Regions from separate parts of the Rhizobium sp. PL01 genome, predicted to be linked through region 4. Evidence: predicted binding sites of a transcription regulator. Region 4 holds the regulator's gene; each other region holds the start of a gene.
The links. The regulator PhoB, encoded in region 4, activates phosphate uptake and scavenging genes when phosphate is short. The targets are predictions, from matches to a motif close to TGTCATNNANCTGTCAT.
Positions count from the first base shown of each region.

Region 1: the regulator PhoB is predicted to act here: its motif matches at 3,033-3,049, upstream of R6X40_RS04895 (LTA synthase family protein).
Region 2: the regulator PhoB is predicted to act here: its motif matches at 2,064-2,080, upstream of R6X40_RS31315 (esterase-like activity of phytase family protein).
Region 3: the regulator PhoB is predicted to act here: its motif matches at 2,269-2,285, upstream of R6X40_RS01330 (DUF1045 domain-containing protein).

Region 1 covers NZ_JAWQUM010000002.1:103,627-108,620, forward strand. The annotation lists gene R6X40_RS04885 (TadE/TadG family type IV pilus assembly protein) at 1-221, opposite strand, end outside; gene R6X40_RS04890 (DUF1003 domain-containing protein) at 431-982, opposite strand; gene R6X40_RS04895 (LTA synthase family protein) at 1,070-3,016, opposite strand; gene R6X40_RS04900 (NAD+ synthase) at 3,288-4,967, shown strand; gene R6X40_RS04905 (TolB family protein) at 4,981-4,994, shown strand, end outside.
Region 2 covers NZ_JAWQUM010000022.1:11,085-16,078, reverse strand. The annotation lists gene R6X40_RS31320 (transcriptional regulator) at 480-776, shown strand; gene R6X40_RS31315 (esterase-like activity of phytase family protein) at 893-1,993, opposite strand; gene rpoC (DNA-directed RNA polymerase subunit beta') at 2,169-4,994, opposite strand, start outside.
Region 3 covers NZ_JAWQUM010000001.1:286,394-291,387, reverse strand. The annotation lists gene uraD (2-oxo-4-hydroxy-4-carboxy-5-ureidoimidazoline decarboxylase) at 1-354, opposite strand, end outside; gene puuE (allantoinase PuuE) at 354-1,283, opposite strand; gene R6X40_RS01330 (DUF1045 domain-containing protein) at 1,415-2,218, opposite strand; gene R6X40_RS01325 (PRC-barrel domain-containing protein) at 2,427-2,816, shown strand; gene R6X40_RS01320 (FAD-dependent oxidoreductase) at 2,903-4,045, opposite strand; gene mnmD (tRNA (5-methylaminomethyl-2-thiouridine)(34)-methyltransferase MnmD) at 4,084-4,821, shown strand; gene R6X40_RS01310 (trimethylamine methyltransferase family protein) at 4,933-4,994, shown strand, end outside.
Region 4 covers NZ_JAWQUM010000005.1:173,506-178,499, forward strand. The annotation lists gene pstA (phosphate ABC transporter permease PstA) at 1-158, shown strand, start outside; gene pstB (phosphate ABC transporter ATP-binding protein PstB) at 171-986, shown strand; gene phoU (phosphate signaling complex protein PhoU) at 1,064-1,774, shown strand; gene phoB (phosphate regulon transcriptional regulator PhoB) at 1,882-2,565, shown strand; gene R6X40_RS14050 (VOC family protein) at 2,587-2,964, opposite strand; gene R6X40_RS14055 (GcrA family cell cycle regulator) at 2,978-3,511, opposite strand; gene R6X40_RS14060 (aspartate aminotransferase family protein) at 3,945-4,994, shown strand, end outside.

The DNA.
Region 1 (4,994 bases), on a different contig from region 4:
ATGAATGACTGGGCAAGACTTTTTCGTTCGGTCTCGGACAGTCCGGCCACGGCAGTTCGCGCGGCATCGGCGGCGATCTGCTGGATTGCGTGTGTGGCACTGAGATAGATGCCATAGCCGATCATGGTGAAAATCGTCAGGAAGAACAGGGGTGCAATAATCGCAAATTCCAATGCGGCCGCACCGTCGGTATCGCCGCGCATCCGCGATATGAGAGACATCTAACACACTCCCAGGTTTTTATCTGGCCGATATATTGGTCCTGTTACACCTATATCGTGTGCTTCATTTCTTAATTTTCCTCTACGCTAATAAATCGTCTTTTAGGCTTTCACTCCTAAATGTCGCATTTTTCCTATTTTAAGTTGTGTCATTCTTGGTCGGTTGCGTTCAAGGTTATGCCGACCGCACCGGAATGGTACAGCTAAATTCAGGATTGCGAGCTACCGGCATCCGTGTATTGCGCGAGTTGTCCCTGCAACCGTCCGACATCGGCACGAAGTTCAGCGATTTCGCGCAGCAGCACCGTGTCGATCTTGTTGTGCAGTGAGATCAGCTCCACCTCTGACTTCAGGTTGACCTCGTAGTCCTTCGAAGCGTCGAAACGGTCTTTCGTCGCCTGGCGGTTTTGGGACATCATGATGATCGGCGCCTGGATGGCGGCAATCATCGACAGAAGAAGGTTGAGGAAGATGAAGGGGTAGGGGTCGAAGGCGTCGCGCGTCAACAGGACCGTATTGGCAATTGCCCATACGACAAGGAAGACCAGGAACGCGATGATGAAACCCCAGGAGCCGCCGATACGGGCAATGCTATCGGCCATCCGGTCGCCGACGCCCTGTCCCGCAACGAAGGCGGCGTTGGTGTCCTCAGAGACGATCTTGCGCTCTTTGGCGCGATGAAGGACTCGGCGCTCGACAGCGCCGAGTTCGCTGCTGGGTTTGCCGAAAAGGATATGGGAGATTTCGTCAAGGTGCGACATGGGCTGGCTCCGTCAGAAAACGTTGCCCTGTTCTAGCCCACGCCGGTGATTTGCGGAAATGCCGAACTCCGGCATCCCCGCTTCTTTTTACATCGCGTTCGCGAACAGATCGGCGTGCGACTGGAAGAATCGGTCGGTTCCGAAGCGCTGGCCGAACATCATGTCATGCTGCAGGAAACGATAGTCGCGGATCAGCGGCGCGATCGTCTTCTGGCGGCCCCAGGAGGCTGTTTCCTTGCCGGCCGCATCAACGAGCATGTAGCGGTCGATAATGCGGTATTTGTTGAAGATATTACCGAGGAACTCCGTGTAGTAGGGGTGCTCGAAGCCGCCCTGCTTGAGGATCTGGTAGGACAGGAAGGCCGGGCTGATCGTGCCGATATCCTTCACCGGACCGGTCTTGTTCGACCAGACGACCAGCGGCGTTTCGTGCTGCGCCTTCATCTGTTCGAGCGAACCTTTGCGCGATGCGGTGACATCGTTCATGAAGCCGGTGCTCGGATAGACCGTGTTGAGCGGCGGCAGATGATCGCCGAACAGCACGATGATGGTTTCGCGGTCACGCTCCTTGGCCCAGTCCATCAGCATCTTCAAGCTGTCGTCGGCCTCCTTGATGCCCTGTGCATAGGTTTCAAGAACCTGCTTGTCGGCAGCGGGGAGATTGCCTTCGACCTTGATGGTGTTCTTGGCATAGCGGTTGGCCTCATAGGGCCCATGTCCCTGCAAGGTGACCGTGAAGAAGAAGAACGGGTCACGCAGCTGGTCAGCCTGGCGGATGATTTCCTTGGTCAGCGATTCGTCCGAGGCGAAGATACCGCGCTTCTGCATGACCGGCATGTTCTCTTCCGACTTGAACTGCTCGAAGCCGAACGCCTTGTAGACGGCGCTGCGGTTCCAGAACCACTTTTGGAACGGATGCACGGCGCGCGACACATAGCCTTCGCCACGGAAGAAGGTGGCCAGCGATGGGATCGGGTTGCGGATATACTGCTGGTACGGAATGCTGCCATAGGGCAGGAAGGCATTCGAAAAGCCGGTCAGGGCCTCGAACTCGACATTGGCGGTCATACCGCCGAACTCAGGCGAGAAGACGTTGCCGGACTGCATTTCGCGGATTGTCGGCATCGGGTCAGGCGACAGCTTGACGTTGGGCAGGCGGGTCGGATCCCAGAAGGATTCGCTCATCAGAACGATGACGTCGGGCTTGCCACGATGGGACGTGCCAGCCGGCACCGGCTTGGTCGGAATCTTGTCGATCGCATCAGACATGTAGCCCGCAGGCGCTGTGACGTTCGCCATAGGCAGGTTGAGCGCAAATGCCATGGTGAAACCGTTGTGACGGTAGTTTTCGGTCTGGTCCCACATGATCGGGATGACCTGCAGGCGGTCGCGCACCCAAGAGAACGTGTTGTAGTCCATCACATGGTAGAAAGCGCCAAGCAACGGCAGGGCGACAACGAACCGCGCCAAACGCTGACGCCGGGCGAGCGCAGGAAAACGGCGCCATGCGAAACGGACAAACCAGGCAAGGGCAACAATCGCGACTATCAGGCCAACGACAATGCCGACAGCCGTCCACGGACGGTCGCGGACCAGAACCGGCATCAGCTCCATGATCTGGCGGCCGAACAGGAAATCTGTCGGGTAAAGCGGATCGGACAGGAAAATCTGCTTCTGCCGGCTGACGAGCGCCGGGACGAGCGCCAGCGGCGCGAGCAGGATGACGCCAAAATTTTCGCGTGCGAAGATTGCGTCGAACGCCAGGAAGAGCAGAAAGAATACGCCGGCGGTCGTCCATGCCGGGCGGGCCGGGTCGAGGAAGAACAGCGCTGCTTCCGTTGCAGAATTGCGCGCAATCCATTCAACGCAAAAAATCAATGCGATAGACAGAAGCAACGACAGCGAGAGATGTCTTGCAATCGAAAGCGTCTTGGCATGGCGAGCGCCGAAACCGATTTGCGGGCCATAGGCCCTAGAAGCGGTGGCAGCGATTGCTGCCGATTCAAAACTGGCCAAGGCCGTCTCCAATTTCATAAAACTGTCGTTCTAATGTCATACAGACGTCATCTTGAACGGAGGATGAATAATTCAAGTGGTGTTCTCCACTGACTTTTTCGGCGCTTGTTGCCGATCGGACATGGCCTGAACGGCGGGGTTGTGAGCGGCAGGGGAAAAGCTATCTCAGGGGTAGAGCGGATTTTTTTCTGGCTTGATCGCAAGCACGGGGTATTTTGGTGCGGAATGCGATAAACAGCTCCTCGGATGCCTCACATCCCCGATAGCAAGATCAAGTACAGGCCTGTTCATGACCGCGCAAAAAACCATTTCCACGACGTTCCGTATCGCTGTAGCCCAGCTCAATCCCACAGTTGGCGATATCGGCGGCAATCTTGCCAAGGCACGCGAAGCCCGCGCCGATGCGGCCCGCAACGGCGCCGATCTGCTGCTGCTGACCGAATTGTTCATTTCCGGCTATCCGCCGGAGGATCTGGTGGTGAAACCCGCCTTCCTCAAGGCGTGCCAAAAGGCCGTCGATGCACTGGCAGCTGACACCGCCGATGGCGGGCCGGGCATCATCGTCGGCTTCCCCCGCCAGGATGAGACAGGACGCTACAACGCCGTCGCCGTCATCGATGGCGGGCAGATCATCGCTGTGCGCGATAAAGTGGACCTGCCGAACTACGGCGAGTTTGACGAGAAACGGGTATTCGACCAAGGCCCCATGCCCGGACCGGTCAACTTTCGTGGCGTACGGCTCGGCATACCGATCTGCGAGGATATCTGGGGTGAACTGGGTGTCTGCGAGACGCTCGCCGAAAGCGGCGCCGAGATCCTGCTGGTGCCGAACGGATCGCCCTACTATCGGGCCAAGATGGACATTCGTCATCAGGTCGCCATCAAACAGGTGATCGAGACCGGTTTGCCACTGCTCTATGCCAACCAGCTCGGCGGCCAGGACGAGCTGGTGTTTGATGGCGCCAGCTTTGCCGTCAATACGGACAAGCAGCTGGCTTTCCAGATGAGCCAGTTCGAGGAGGCCGTGTCGATCTCGGAGTGGAGGAGAGAGGACAGTGGCTGGGTCTGCCAGCGCGGAATGATGTCGCGCCTGCCGGAGAATGAGGAAGCGGACTACCGGGCCTGCATGCTGGGCTTTCGTGATTACGTCAACAAGAACGGCTTCAAAAATGTCGTGCTTGGCCTTTCCGGCGGCATCGATTCGGCGATTTGCGCAGCACTCGCTGTCGATGCGCTGGGCGAAGAGCGGGTCCGCACCGTGATGCTGCCCTATCGCTACACGTCAGAGGATTCGTTCAAGGATGCCGAAGACTGCGCCAAGGCGCTCGGTTGCCGCTACGATGTCGTGCCGATCGAGGAACCGGTGCAGGGGTTCCTCAGCGCCCTCTCGGACATGTTCGAGGGGACGGAATCCGGCATCACCGAGGAAAACCTGCAGAGCCGCACGCGCGGCACGATCCTGATGGCGCTGTCGAACAAGTTCGGTTCGATGGTGGTCACCACCGGCAACAAGTCGGAAATGTCGGTTGGTTACGCGACGCTCTACGGTGACATGAACGGCGGCTTCAATCCGATCAAGGACCTTTACAAGATGCAGGTCTATGGCCTGTCGCGCTGGCGCAATACCACGGTGCCGCCGGGTGCGCTTGGACCGTCCGGTGAGGTGATCCCGAAGAATATCATCGACAAGGCACCGTCTGCCGAGTTGCGCCCGAACCAGACGGACCAGGATTCGCTACCGCCCTATCCGGTGCTTGATGATATCCTCGAATGCCTGGTCGAAAAGGAAATGGGCACCGAGGAGATTGTGGCGCGTGGCCATGACGAGGCGACGGTGCACCGGATCGAGCATCTGCTCTATATCGCCGAATACAAGCGCCGCCAGTCGGCGCCGGGCGTAAAGATCACCAAGAAGAACTTTGGCCGCGACCGGCGCTATCCGATCACCAACCGGTTCCGCGACCGCTAGTTCTGGAGACATCATGCGCAGCTCCGT
Region 2 (4,994 bases), on a different contig from region 4:
GAGGACCGATCCACTTTTCAGCAGATGGCCCGCAAAAAGCAGAGGACGCTGTATTTTCAGCGTCTTGCGTGCAGCATTTTGGTCTTCAGCGTGCGTTTCGAACCTTGTTTGAGGCGAACTCCAGAACATGACGTTCCGAACCAGCCAGCCTCACATGGGCTCCGATGGGGCGGGGTGTACTGATTTCGGGGTGTCGCGTCAAGGGGAATTAACAAATATTCCTGCCTCCGCAAGGCTGACATGCCTGCAAAACAAGGCTTTGAGGGCATACTCGATGCGGCCAGCCTCCCGGCAGACCGGATTCGCCAACGCGCCGCCTTCAACTTAAAGAATCATAAAGCAATTTCACAATCCGGTGGGGAGGACCAAGAATCGCCCCTGCCCGTCACGATTCGTCCGGGAACTTTATTTTTTAGGACGCGCGACTGCACAATACATTGTAGAGACATCGCACACATCTTTCGAAAGAGGAAATAGCCATGACTGCCATCCCGGACAACGACAACAACAACGACGGACCGATGATCTTCATCATTATCGGGAAGGCCTATGAGCAGGATGGCGATGAAGAAGGTGTAGATATCCACGTTATGCTGCGCGCACCCGACGATGATACGGCTGTGCGCGAAGCGCTGAACGCCCTTGCCGAGGAAGGGTTCCTCGAGGCGGATCTCGACCAGATCGGCACCCTCACCGACATTCCGAACGACGAACCGCATGCCTCCGCCTACCAGGGCGCGCTGACTGGCGAAGTGGCAATCATCAAGTTTGGGTGAAACGGCTCGCGCGCATGGCGACGGGTCTACCGCTAACATCTGAATAGCTTAAAAGCCGCCGGGGTAACTCCAGCGGCTTTTTTAACGTCGATTCACTATGTTGGCGCCAATCGGCCTTACATCGCGGCCGGGTCGAGCGTCAGCACAACGAACTGCGTGAACTGGCCGTCGAGATTGAAATTGTTGTCGGATGCGATCACCAGCGTGCGCTTGCCGCCGATCTCAGGTCCAAACGTCACGGATTCGATATTGTCGATATCCAGGCCGAAGTCGCCCTCGCCTATCTTCAAAACATGCTGCTTTGCCAACGGTTTCACTTCGGCATTCTTCAGTGAATTCAGACCTTTGACGTCAGTCGCACCACCGAGGCTGGCACTATAGAAATTGATCTCCGTACCGGTTCCGAGCGCGAAGGACCGCTCGACGGTCAGGAGGGTATTGTCATCCAGCGCCAGCATGTCCGCAAGCCCGTTGTCATTGTAGTATGGCGGCTTGGTCGCCTTCGCGAAGATTGGGCCAGTATCATAGGCAAATTCGCTGACGGGGGCGCCTGTGCCAAGATCGAGACCGATCAAGCGGGAGCGGCTTCCCGCCTTCAGCGTGGCCTTGTCGCCGTCCTGCGCCAAGGCGTTTTCCGTTCCAACCCACAATGTCTTGCCATCTGCTGAAATGCTCAGGCCTTCAAACGCGAGATTGTTCCTTACGCCCTGCGAACCATCGGCATTCGGCACATAATAATCCGGCAGTTCAAAACTGCGCACAGCCTTTCCGTCAAGGCCGGCCTCATAGACCGCAGGCTTTCCCTTCGCATCGCCCTCGCTTGACCAATAGAGCTTTTTCGCCGTTGCATCGTAGCGGATCGCCTCCGGATCTATGTCTTTTTCCGCAAAAGGCTTGCCCGCCGTATCCGAAAGCTGGGTCGTCGAGACGATGTCGATCCCGTTGACGCCGTTTTCAGCTATCGCCAGTTTCAGCGTGTAAAATCGGGCCGGTGCCTTCTGCGACCGGTCATCCGAAATGGCGTAGAACAGATCGTTGGCCGCGTCATAGTCGAGCCCGGAAATACCGCCGAACTCCACGCCGCCGATCTTCAATCCGGTCGGCAGGACAATCTGGCCGAGCAGGCTGACTTTGCCAATCGCGGGATTTTCAGCGAAAACGGATGTCGCAGCGAGTAATGCGGCCAAGCCGGTGACGAGTTTCACAATGGTCTTCATGTCGGTTTCCGTGTTTTCAATCGCGAAAAACAACGCTGCCACCGGCTGATAACAGAGACACGAAGGTTCCATGTGGGTTTGATGACAACCGCCCAAACAAAAGCCGCCCGGATTGCTCCGGGCGGCTTTTGCAATTGGTAGGCCAGAGCGGTTAACCGCCCTCGCCTTTTGAGCCTTACTCGGCTGCTGCTTCTTCCTTTGCTGCCATATCGGCAAGCATCGGGGTTGCTGCATCCGCGCCCGTTCCCTTGCGGCGCTCTTCGAGGATCATCTCGTCGCGCGCAGTCGCAATACGGCGGATCTGGGTCATCGTGCCACCGGTACCGGCTGGGATCAGACGGCCGACGATCACGTTTTCCTTCAGACCCTGCAGACCGTCGGTCTTGCCGGCGATCGCAGCTTCCGTCAGCACCTTGGTCGTTTCCTGGAAGGAAGCGGCCGAGATGAAGGACGGCGTCTGCAGCGATGCCTTGGTGATGCCGAGCAGGACCGGATCGCCGTAAGCCGGCTTCTTACCCTGTTCGATCAGCTGATCGTTGACATCTTCCAGTTCGATGCGGTCGACGCTGTCGCCAACGATATAGGTCGAGTCACCGGCGTCGGTCACTTCTACCTTCTGCAGCATCTGGCGAACGATCACCTCAATGTGCTTGTCGTTGATCACAACGCCCTGCAGACGGTAGACTTCCTGGATTTCGTTGACCAGGTAGGAAGCGAGTGCTTCCACGCCCTTGATCGCCAGGATGTCGTGCGGTGCCGGGTTACCGTCGAGGATGTAGTCACCCTTTTCGATATAGTCTCCATCCTGAAGATGGAAGGGCTTGCCCTTCGGGATCAGGTATTCGACCGGCTCAACACCATCTTCCGCAGGCTCGATCAGCACGCGGCGCTTGTTCTTGTAGTCACGGCCGAAGCGGATCGTACCATCGATTTCGGCGATGATCGCGTGGTCCTTCGGACGGCGCGCTTCGAAGAGTTCGGCAACACGCGGCAGACCACCGGTGATGTCCTTCGTCTTGGCGCTTTCCAGCGGCGAACGTGCAAGCACGTCACCCTGGGAGACCTTGGTGCCCGGCTCGACCGACAGAATGGCGTCGACCGAAAGCATGAAGCGGGCGTCGCCACCACGCGACAGCTTCATGACTGCGCCGTTCTTGTCCTTGATCACGATTGCCGGCTTCAGGTCGATACCGCGCGGCGTCGAACGCCAATCGATAACCTGACGCTTGGTGATGCCGGTTGCTTCGTCGGTCGCTTCCAGAACGGAGATACCGTCGACGATATCTTCGAAATGAACCGTACCTTCGACTTCCGTCATCATCGGGCGTGTGTAGGGGTCCCACTCGGCCAAACGCTGGCCGCGCTTCACCTTGTCAGCATCGTCGACAAAGATCTTCGAACCGTAGGCAACGCGCTGCGAGGAACGCTCGACACCACGTTCGTCGAGGATCTGGATCGCCATGTTGCGGCCCATCGCGACGAGAATGTTTTCCGAGTTGCGCAGCATGTTGCGGTTCTTGATCTGGATCGTACCTTCATACGAAGCTTCCAGGAACGAGCTGTCGACAACCGTAGCCGTGCCACCAAGGTGGAACGTACGCATCGTCAGCTGGGTGCCCGGCTCGCCGATCGACTGAGCGGCGATAACGCCGACAGCTTCACCCATGTTGACGGGTGTTCCGCGTGCAAGGTCACGGCCGTAGCAGACGCCGCAGACACCGGTCTGGATTTCGCAGGTCAGCGCCGAACGGATACGGATCGACTGGATGCCGGCCTTTTCGATTTCGACGACATCGGCTTCAAGGATCATCTTGCCGCCATCGACGATACGCTCGCCGGTAACCGGATGATCGATGTTGTCGAGAGCCGTACGACCGAGAACGCGAACACCGATGGAGGCAACGACCTGACCGGCATCGACGATGGCGGTCATGGTGAGGCCAGTTTCAGTACCGCAATCCACCGAGTTGACGATGCAATCCTGCGCGACGTCGACGAGACGGCGTGTCAGGTAACCGGAGTTAGCGGTTTTCAAGGCGGTGTCTGCGAGACCCTTACGGGCACCGTGGGTCGAGTTGAAGTACTCGTTAACGGTCAGGCCTTCCTTGAAGTTCGAGATGATCGGCGTCTCGATGATTTCACCCGACGGCTTGGCCATCAGGCCGCGCATGCCGCCCAGCTGACGCATCTGGTTCGGTGAACCACGAGCACCCGAGTGCGACATCATGTAGATGGCGTTCATCGGCTTCTGACGGCCGTTATCGTCGAATTCAACAGCCTTAATGCGGGCCATCATGTCTTCGGCGACCTTGTCCGTTGCCTTGCCCCAGGCATCAACGACCTTGTTGTATTTTTCGCCCTGAGTGATCAGGCCGTCATTGTACTGCTGTTCGTATTCCTTCACCAGGCTTTCGGTGTCACCGACGATCTTGGCCTTGCTATCCGGAATAACCATGTCGTCCTTGCCGAACGAAATGCCGGCGCGGCAGGCATGAGCAAAGCCGAGCTGCATGATGCGGTCGCAGAAAATGACCGTGTCCTTCTGGCCGCAGTGACGGTAGACCGTATCGATCATCTTGGAGATGTTCTTCTTGGTCAATTCCTGGTTGCAGACGTCGAACGGCACGTTGGCGTTCTTCGGCAGAAGTTCGCCGACGATCATACGGCCAGGCGTGGTTTCGTAGATCTTCGAAACAGGCTTGCCATCGGCATCGACAGTCTTGAAGCGGCCGCGAATCTTGGCATGCAGCGTCACAGACTTGGTTTCAAGCGCGTGATGCAGTTCGCCGAGATCGGAGAAGGCCATGCCTTCGCCCGGTTCGTTCTGGTTCAGGATCGACAGATAGTAGAGGCCGAGAACCATGTCCTGCGACGGAACGATGATCGGTGCGCCGTTTGCCGGGTGCAGGATGTTGTTGGTCGACATCATCAGGACGCGGGCTTCCAACTGCGCTTCCAGCGACAGCGGAACGTGAACGGCCATCTGGTCACCGTCGAAGTC
Region 3 (4,994 bases), on a different contig from region 4:
GACGGCGATGATAAAAGGAAAACCGAATTTCTCCGTGTAGGCGGTATTCAACGCGGTAAACTTGGCATGTTCGGCAGCACTCAGCCGATCCAGCCCGGCACCCGCCTGCTCCGCTTTCGAATCGTCCGTCAGCCCGCCAGCGATTGCCAGTTTGCCGGCAAGATCGGGATGGGCGCGGAGGACTGCCAGGCGCTCAGCGTGCGAAGCGGCGCGGAACGGCACAACAAGTGCCTCATGTACACCGTCTGACGTCAGCGACATATCAGCGGTCGCATCGAAGGCACGCTCCGCCACCCAGGGCGAATGCTCAAAAACGCCGCCGAACCGCGCGACAAACTCATTCCGCGTCGTCATTAAAGGCCACCTTCCGGCTTGTGATGTTCATGCCAGTGCCGGGCGATATCGATGCGCTTCGGCGTCCAGACCTTTTCGTGACTGAGAACATAATCGAGGAAACGTCCCAGAGCAGCGGCCCGGCCCGGGCGCCCCACCAGACGGCAATGCAGGCCGACATTCATCATCTTCGGACTGCCTTCCTTGCCCTCGGCATAGAGCACGTCGAACGTATCCTTGAGATAGGCAAAGAACTGGTCACCGGAATTGAAGCCCTGCGGCGTTGCAAAACGCATGTCGTTTGCATCGAGCGTATAGGGAATGATCAGATGCGGCTTGTCCTTAGTCAGGCCCGGCACCCAATAGGGCAATTCGTCGGCATAGCTGTCGGAGGAATAGACGAAGCCACCCTCTTCGATGACGAGTTTCAGCGTGTTGTCCGAAGGCTTGCCCTGATACATGCCGAGTGGATGCGATCCCGTCAGTTCGGTGTGCAGGCGCACCGCTTCGCGAATATGCTTGCGCTCTTCTTCCTCGGAGAAATCCTTGTATTCCAGCCAGCGGTAGCCGTGACTGGCGATTTCCCAGCCCGCTTCCTTCATGGCGGCAACCGCTTCCGGATTGCGCGCCATGGCAAGCGTTACGCCATAGACGGTAACATCGACATTGCGGCTGGTGAACATCCGCCACAGCCGCCAGAAGCCGGCGCGCGAGCCATACTCGTAGATCGATTCCATATTGAGATTGCGCTGGCCGGCCCATGGCTGCGCACCGACGATTTCCGACAGCAGCGATTCGGATGCCTTGTCGCTGTCGAGAATGCAGCTCTCCCCGCCCTCTTCATAGTTGACCACGAACTGCACCGCGATGCGCGCATCGCCCGGCCAGCGGACCTCAGGATTATTGCGGCCGTAGCCAACGAGATCGCGTGGATAGGATTGGTCTGTCATAAAATCACCCTTCGAATTTGCCGGGACGGTAGCACCCGGGACCGGAAAATCGAAGTCAAAATGGTGATCGGACGTGATCTGTCCAAAGCTTGAATGCGGCCGCCATCAGTGATTTGAACAGCCTCTGCCGCTCAGCAGCTTGCCTGCAGCAGACGGGCAGCTATAGCCGCTTTCGATTCGGAAATGCGCGACGCAGTGCCCAGCGCTGTCGCACTGGCTTTTGCGTTGGGGACTGGCCGGTGCGCCGAGAGCTTGCCGAGCGGGTGCTGTGAGTGCACGCGCAATGGTGCGCCGGGCTCCTGCTCGATGAACAACGCAAGGCTGGAAATTTTGAGCGGACCGGCGATCACCGGCTCGAAGAAATCGCGTAAGGCCGTCTCGAAGCGGCCGTTGAGATTGGAATTCACCGGGCCTGTCAGCATCATGTGAAAGCGGAATTCGTCCATAACATAGGGGTATCCCCAGCGATGAAGGTTGGAAAACTGCGGCGCGGTCAGCCGGTCCGGATCCCGGCGCTCGATCTCGATATCGCTCAAGGGTGCACGAAACGCATCGAATGCCTGCACCACCGAAGCGGCAAGATGGTTCATCTGCTCGCAGGGAACAGAAGGTGCCAGCCCGAAGAACTCGCCCAGCCGCGCGATTTCGATCTGTGGGATTTCGAACGGACTCATCGTGCTGGCAAAATGCATCAGCGATTTGAGCAGCGCCGCCTCGCTGGTTTCGTCATGCAGGCGGAAAGGTGCCTTGATCGTCCCGTGAAATCCGTAACGGCGCGGCACGGCCGTGTGAAACGCCAGCTCCTGACGGCTGAAACCCGCAATCGCGGGCGCCTCTGGGGCCTCGCCGGAATAGACGTTGCGGCCAAGCCAGCTTGCCGCAGCGACCGACAGCGGATCGTACATCGACGGCGTGAAATAGATGGCGTACCGCATAGGCCCCGCTCCGTTGAAACTCGTTCTGAAGCCGGGGTTAAGTGATTTGCATGACAGAATGACGAAAAAACGGGCCGGCTTCCCGGGGGCTCACGTGCCCTTGCGGCTCTGAAAATGGGAAATCCTGCGCCAAACCGGGTTTTTCTATCGGAACCAACCGGCTTCAGCTTCGTTTTCTTCCCGGTAACAGCAAAATCGGAGAAGAATCATGACCTACCAGGACACCACCCGCCAGGACGCCGCCATCCGGGAAACCCATGACCTGATTGCCAGCGACAAGGTTGAAGGAACGCGGGTCTATGGACGCGATGGCAAGCATATTGGTTCCATCGAGCGGGTCATCATCGAAAAGCGTAGCGGCCGCGTTTCCTATGCCGTTCTGAGTTTTGGCGGCTTCTTGGGCCTCGGCGAGGACCACTACCCGTTGCCTTGGTCCAAACTCAGCTATGACGAAGACCTCGGCGGTTACCGGACCGACGTCACACGCGAACAGGTTGAAGCAGCGCCAAAATATCATGGCGACGAAGAATACGAGTGGAACAGGGAAAACGGGACGCGCGTCTACGATTACTACGGCGTTCCCCCCTATTGGATGTAACCAATCCTGAACCGCTCACGAAAAGCCTTGCTCAACCGAGCAGGGCATTTTTCATGGATGGCAGGTCACTTCCGGCAGAACCAGTCTCACTTTGTACGCAGCAGGGAAAAGTGGCTGGTGCATCGGAACGAGTCCGGCAATGTCTCGTCCCGTCGTCCGGCTATTTCGCCGATGACGCTGGCTGCCAGCCGGTGTGCCAGTCCAAAGCTGATCTTGAAGCCGCCCGTCAGGGTGTAGAGCTTGTCATGATCCGGATGACGGCCGGCCATAGGATCCCGGCCGATCGCCTTTGGCCGCAACCCCACCCAGCGCTCGACCACGGGCGCATTTTCCAGCAGGGGAACCATGGTCCTTACCCGCGCCAGCAGGTCTTCAAGCAGACTGTCATTCGAAGTGGGGTCAGTGAAACTGTTTTCGCTGGTGCTGCCGACGGCCACAAGCCCGTTATCATGCGGCACCACATAGAGCCCATCCATGAAGATGACCGGAAAAGCGGGGTCGATATCGGCTTTAAGAACGGCCGCCTGCCCCTTGACGGCGCCACCGCTGGATACGGAAACCGGAGCCTGCTCCAACGCGTCGAGATGCCGGAACGTCTCGACGCCGGCGGCCAGAATACAGACGCCGAAGGCAAGAGAGCGGCCGTCCGCAAATGTCGCCTGACCGGCAACCGGATCGAGAGCGGCAAGCGCCTGCCCTTCTTCGATCCGCACATGGCGAGACTGACGAAGTGCTGCTGTCAAAAGGCTGAGGAACCGGCGCGGATCGACGCGCGCGGCCAGCGTATCAAACACCAGACCGCCAGCCATGGCATCGCTCTGCGGCCATCCGGCAGCGGGCGCGCTATCCTGGACATGCCAGAAGAACCGCCGGTCTGCCTGATTCCAGTTGACCAGTGCATCCTGCTCATGACGAAGGGCGATGGTTCGCAAATGGGACTTGGGGAGCGGCATCAGACGGCCAGAGCGGCGATAACCGGCCGACATCCCCGTTTGCGCCTCAAGATCAGCAATTTCCTGCTCGATTGAGACCAAAGCATCAAACTGGAACTGCTTCTTGGCGTCCCAGCGATCCGGCATATACGGCATCAAAGCGCCGAGCACACCGCCGCTGGCGCCGGCGCCGACCCGGTCGCGTTCGACCAAAACGGTTTTCAATCCTGCCCGGTCGGCCATCACGGCCGCCCAGAGCCCCATGATACCGCCGCCGACAATCAACAGATCCACCATCGATTGACCTTCTTGAACGTGGAGATTATCGGTTCGCCATGACCCGCGATCATTTGGACGTAACGCCCGCGCCGCACCGGCAAACCCTTGAATGGCATGAGGGCGATATGCCCTATTCGCAGGAGTTTGGCGATCACTTTTATTGCCGCGAAGACGGGCGGCTGGAATGCAGCCATGTCTTTCTTGCAGGCAACGGCCTGCCGGAACGCTGGCGCAGACCCGGCACGTTCAGGATAGGCGAACTCGGCTTTGGCACCGGCTTGAATTTTTGCGAGACATGGCGACAGTGGAAAGCGGCCCCTTTTCAGGGCGCAAACCTGCATTTTGTCTCGTTTGAACGGTTTCCAATGCTGTCAGGCGATATCGGCCGGGCGTTGTCGCATTGGCCGGAAATCGATGCCGAGCGGCTGGCCCTTTGTGCGGCATGGCCGGGCGAACCTCGCGGCCGTATCGACCTAGACCTCGCAGAAGGCGTCCGCCTGACCGTTGTCTGTGGTCCGGCCTTCGACGAAATCTCGAGGTTTTCGGAAGTATTCGACGCCTGGTATCTCGACGGCTTCGCGCCAAAACGCAATCCGGATATGTGGTCGCAGGAACTGATGCAGCTGGTGTTCGGCAAGACCATCGAGGGCGGTACGTTTGCGACCTACGCCGCGGCCGGTTTCGTGCGCCGCAACCTGCAGGGTGCGGGCTTTACGGTCGAACGCGCACCCGGTTTCGGCAGCAAACGCGAAATGCTCTGCGGCGTAAAATCGACATCCGGCGTCGCGGAATAACCAGCCTCGAAAATCGCCTTCTCTGCCAAGGAAATTTGCTGTCGCAAATGGTGGCGCCTTTATTGTCCAGACTATGCAACATGACCCTCTGTCCAAACCGATGGAAAAGTCATGAGCGAGAACGAATTTCTGCAGACCACCCTGAGCGACGCAGAAGCCCCGGTGGAGCGACG
Region 4 (4,994 bases):
CCACTGCTCTGCCGGTCCAGATCTACATGTGGGCCAACGAAGCCGAACGTGCATTTGTCGAACGGACCTCGGGTGCGATCATGATCCTCTTGATCTTCCTCGTCGTCATGAACCTTGGCGCAATCCTGTTGCGGCGTCGCTTTGAGCGGCGCTGGTAGTGAGGTAGAAACATGAACATGATGTCAGAAGCAGCAGTTGAAAAGGCGCTGGACCAGAAAATGAACACTGTTCCCTTCAAGATGATCGGAAAGGACGTTTCGGTTTATTACGGCGAGAAGCGCGCGCTTTTCGATGTTAACCTCAACGTTCGTGAAAACACCGTAACCGCGCTGATCGGCCCGTCGGGTTGCGGCAAGTCGACGTTCCTGCGGACACTCAACCGTATGAACGACACGATCGACAGCTGCCGGGTGACCGGCAAGATCACGCTGGACGAAGGTGATATCTACGACCCGAGCATCGACGTCGTCGAACTCCGCGCCCGCGTCGGCATGGTGTTCCAGAAGCCGAACCCGTTCCCGAAGTCGATCTACGAGAACGTCACCTACGGTCCGAAGATCCACGGTCTCGCCCGCACCAAGGCAGAGCTGGACCAGATCGTCGAGTCGAGCCTGCAGAAGGCTGGTCTCTGGAACGAGGTCAAGGATCGCCTGCATGAATCCGGCACCGGTCTTTCCGGTGGTCAGCAGCAACGCCTGTGCATTGCACGCGCCGTTGCCGTCAGCCCGGAAGTCATCCTGATGGACGAACCGTGCTCGGCACTGGATCCAATCGCGACCGCCAAGGTCGAGGAACTGATCCACGAACTGCGCACAAACTACACGATCGTCATCGTTACGCACTCGATGCAGCAGGCTGCTCGTGTGTCGCAGCGCACCGCCATGTTCCACCTCGGCAATCTCGTCGAGGAAAACGACACCGACAAGATGTTCACCAATCCGGATGACCAGCGGACCCAGGACTACATCATGGGCCGCTTCGGCTGAGGACGCTTTCGCCACCCTCCCATGAGGGCAGGGTGGCAGTCTTCCAACCCGGATTGTGATCGCAAGGAAAAACAATCATGTCTACGCACATTGCTTCCGTCTACGACGAAGATCTGAAGTACCTGACCCGGCGCATCTCCGAGATGGGCGGCCTGGCCGAACAGATGGTGGCCGAATCCGTGCGCGCTCTGGTCAATTCCGACCTGGCGCTTGCCCAGAAGGTCATTTCCGACGACGCCATTCTCGACGAGGCCGAGCGCCAGATCGGCGAAAAGGCGATCGTCACCATCGCCAAGCGTCAGCCGATGGCGGCCGACCTGCGCGAAATCATGGGATCGATCCGCATTGCAGCCGATCTCGAGCGGGTTGGCGATCTCGGCAAGAACAACGCCAAGCGCGTCATCGCGGTCGCGACCGCCAGCCTGCCGCGTCAGCTGGCGCGCGGCCTGGAGCATCTGGCCGAGCTTGCGCTCGTTCAGCTCAAGGAAGTGCTTGACGTCTATGCGTCCCGTTCGCCGGAAAAGGCCAACAGCATCCGCGAGCGCGACAACGAGATCGATGCGATCTACACGTCGCTGTTCCGCGAGCTCCTGACCTACATGATGGAAGATCCGCGCAACATCACACCCTGCACGCATCTGCTGTTCTGCGCCAAGAACATCGAGCGCATCGGCGACCACGCCACCAACATCGCCGAAACCATCTACTACATGGCAACCGGTGCTCAGCCCGTCGGTGAACGTCCGAAGGATGACACGGCCAACACGGTCGGCGCGATCGGCAATTGATCGCGCGATAAAGTAAGTAAATTCTTACGCACTAATTGCGCGAGCGGCCGTTGGAGCCGCTCGGCAAGCCTTCGGCCAACCGGCCGGGAGCCAAGGAGCTGAACTGAATGTTGCCAAGAATTGCCGTTGTTGAAGATGAAGAGGCGCTCAGCGTCCTCCTCCGATACAATCTTGAGGCCGAAGGGTTCGAAGTCGATACGATCAATCGTGGCGACGAGGCGGAAATGCGCCTGCAGGAACGCCTTCCCGATCTCTTGATCCTCGATTGGATGCTGCCGGGCGTTTCCGGCATCGAACTGTGCCGTCGCCTGCGCCAGCGCCCGGAAACCGAACGTCTGCCGATCATCATGCTGACGGCACGCGGCGAGGAGAGTGAGCGCGTACGCGGACTCGCCACTGGCGCTGACGATTATGTCGTCAAGCCATTCTCGACGCCGGAATTGATGGCGCGGGTCAAGGCGATGTTGCGCCGGGCCAAACCCGAAGTGCTGTCAACGCTGCTGAAATGCGGCGATATCGAACTCGACCGCGAAACCCATCGCGTCCATCGCAAGACCCGCGAGGTCCGTCTTGGACCGACCGAGTTCCGCCTGCTGGAGTTCTTCATGGCCTCGCCGGGCCGTGTCTTTTCGCGCTCGCAGCTTTTGGACGGTGTGTGGGGGCACGATATCTATGTCGATGAGCGCACGGTTGATGTCCATGTCGGACGGTTGCGCAAGGCGCTGAACTTTTCCAACATGCTGGACGTGATCCGCACTGTGCGTGGCGCGGGCTATTCGTTGGAAAGCTGAGTTTCGTATGATGAAGGACCGTCAGGCGTTGCCGGGCGGTTCGCCAATCTCGATGGGATGCCCGTCGGGATCGTAAAAGCGGAAGACCCTCTGCCCCCAGGCTTGCGTCTCGATGGGGTGGATGAGGTTCACGTTGCCGCCGATGCGCTCGAAAAGCCCATCCAGATTATCATGTTCGAAATAGAGCAGGATATTGTGTCGGCCATACGGTTGGGTGACCGCTGACGGCTGTCCCCAGACCGTCGTTTCCAGGGATTTGCCGTCATGGATGGCAAATCCCGTTTCAAACATGACAAAATTGCCGAAGTCTTGTTTGATCGCCAATTCCAGCATCTCGCAATAGAAGATTTTCGAGATGCTGATATCCCGGACGAACGGGATGGGGTTGACGAAACGCACGGCCGAACTGGCCTCAGCGTGCCCGGCGACGCTCGCCGGACGGCTGGTAAGCCAGCTTTGCATGGAATGTGCAGTAAGGTGATGTATCCGGGGAATCGTTGCCGCAGAAGTGGAACTCTTCCTTCATCGGATCGCCGATCGGCCACTTACAGGTGCGGTCGGTGAGTTCGGTCAGGACGAGGCGGCGCGACATCGGAATAACAACGTTGTTGCCGGCCGGTGCCGTTTCCTGATCCTCGATGGCGCCGATTTCGACTTCTTCCTTCATGACAGTCGCGCCCGTGGTGCGTGTCACTGTACGGGTAGCGGTCATGCGCGACGCGGTGTAGCTCGGTGCGCGGGGTGCAGCGGACGGTGCCGGGCGTTTCGCACGGGCCGTTGCAGTGCTGCCGCCGGCCTTGGCGCGGCCTGGCAGGCAGAGCCGGTGGACCTTGCCGATAACGGCATTACGGCTGACGCCGCCGAGCTGTGCAGCGATCTGGCTCGCGCTCAAGCCTTCGGCCCACAATTTCTTGAGTTTTTCGACCCGCTCGTCAGTCCAATTCATGGTCTTGTCTCCATTCCCAGCGTTGGTGATGGTCGAATCCTCCACCGAGCCCTGGATAGTATCCGAGGCTGAAACGCGATAACACTTTTGGTGACTAGGTCCGCCGCATGCGTTCTAGTAATTGTTTCTTAACGTAGAGCCCGGGGGACTCCCTGACAAGAGTCCGGGGAATCCCACCGAATCAATTTCTGAGTTTTCCCCAACTTGCTTGCCATGCGTGGCATTTTTGCAAGGGTATCCGGCTAAAAAAATTGCGAGCGCTGTATGTACGCGAATTGCCGGAAATCATGGGCTTTTGTTGACATCGCACTGCGAAGTGAAGATAGTGCCCCTGCCGCCGCAAGGCGGCATTTTGAGTTTTTATGGGTTGGTCACAGCCCTGTTGACGACGCCGATTATACAATTGCCGTGATGGTTTGAGGAGACATGCGCCATGGCCGATGCCACGCCGCTTTATGACACATATGCCCGCGCCCCCCTGCGGTTCGAGCGCGGTGAAGGCGTCTGGCTGATCGCCGAGGACGGCACCCGCTATCTCGATTTTGCAGCCGGTGTTGCCGTTAACTCGCTCGGCCACGCGCATCCACATCTTGTGTCGGCATTGAAAGAGCAGGCGGAGAAGGTCTGGCATCTGTCGAACCTCTATGAAGTTCCCGGACAGGAGAGCCTCAGCCGCCGCCTGACGGAAGCGACGTTCGCCGACAAGGTGTTCTTCACCAACTCCGGCGCAGAGGCGCTGGAATGCGCGATCAAGACCGCACGCCGCTATCATTTCTCCAAAGGCAACCCGGAGAAATTCCACATCATCACCTTCGAAGGCGCTTTCCATGGCCGCACGCTGGCCACGATCGCCGCCGGTGGGCAGGCAAAATACCTGGAAGGTTTTGGCCCGAAGGCACCCGGTTTTTATCAGGTGCCGTTTGGTGACATGGGCGCCCTGAAGGCTGCCATCAGCGAAGAGACCGCAGCGATCCTGATCGAGCCGATCCAGGGTGAGGGTGGTATCCGCACCGTGCCAAAGGAATTCATGCAGGAACTGCGTGCCCTCTGCGACGAATACGGCCTGCTGCTCATCCTCGACGAGGTCCAGACCGGCGTCGGCCGGACAGGCAAGCTGTTTGCTCATGAGTGGGCAGGCGTCGCGCCTGATATCATGGCGGTCGCCAAGGGTATTGGCGGCGGTTTTCCGCTCGGTGCTTGCCTTGCGACCGAAGAAGCGGCTTCCGGCATGGTCGCCGGCACCCATGGCTCGACCTATGGCGGCAATCCGCTGGCGATGGCCGTCGGCAATGCTGTTCTCGATGTCATCCTTGCTGACGATTTCCTGCAGCACGTCCGTGATGTGTCGCTGGTGTTCCGGCAGGGGCTTGCGTCGCTTGCCGATCGTTTCCCCGATATTATCGAGGAAATCCGCGGCGAAGGCCTGATGCTCGGCATCAAGGCCAAAGTGCCGTCTGCCGATCTCCTGAAGGCCATCCGCGCC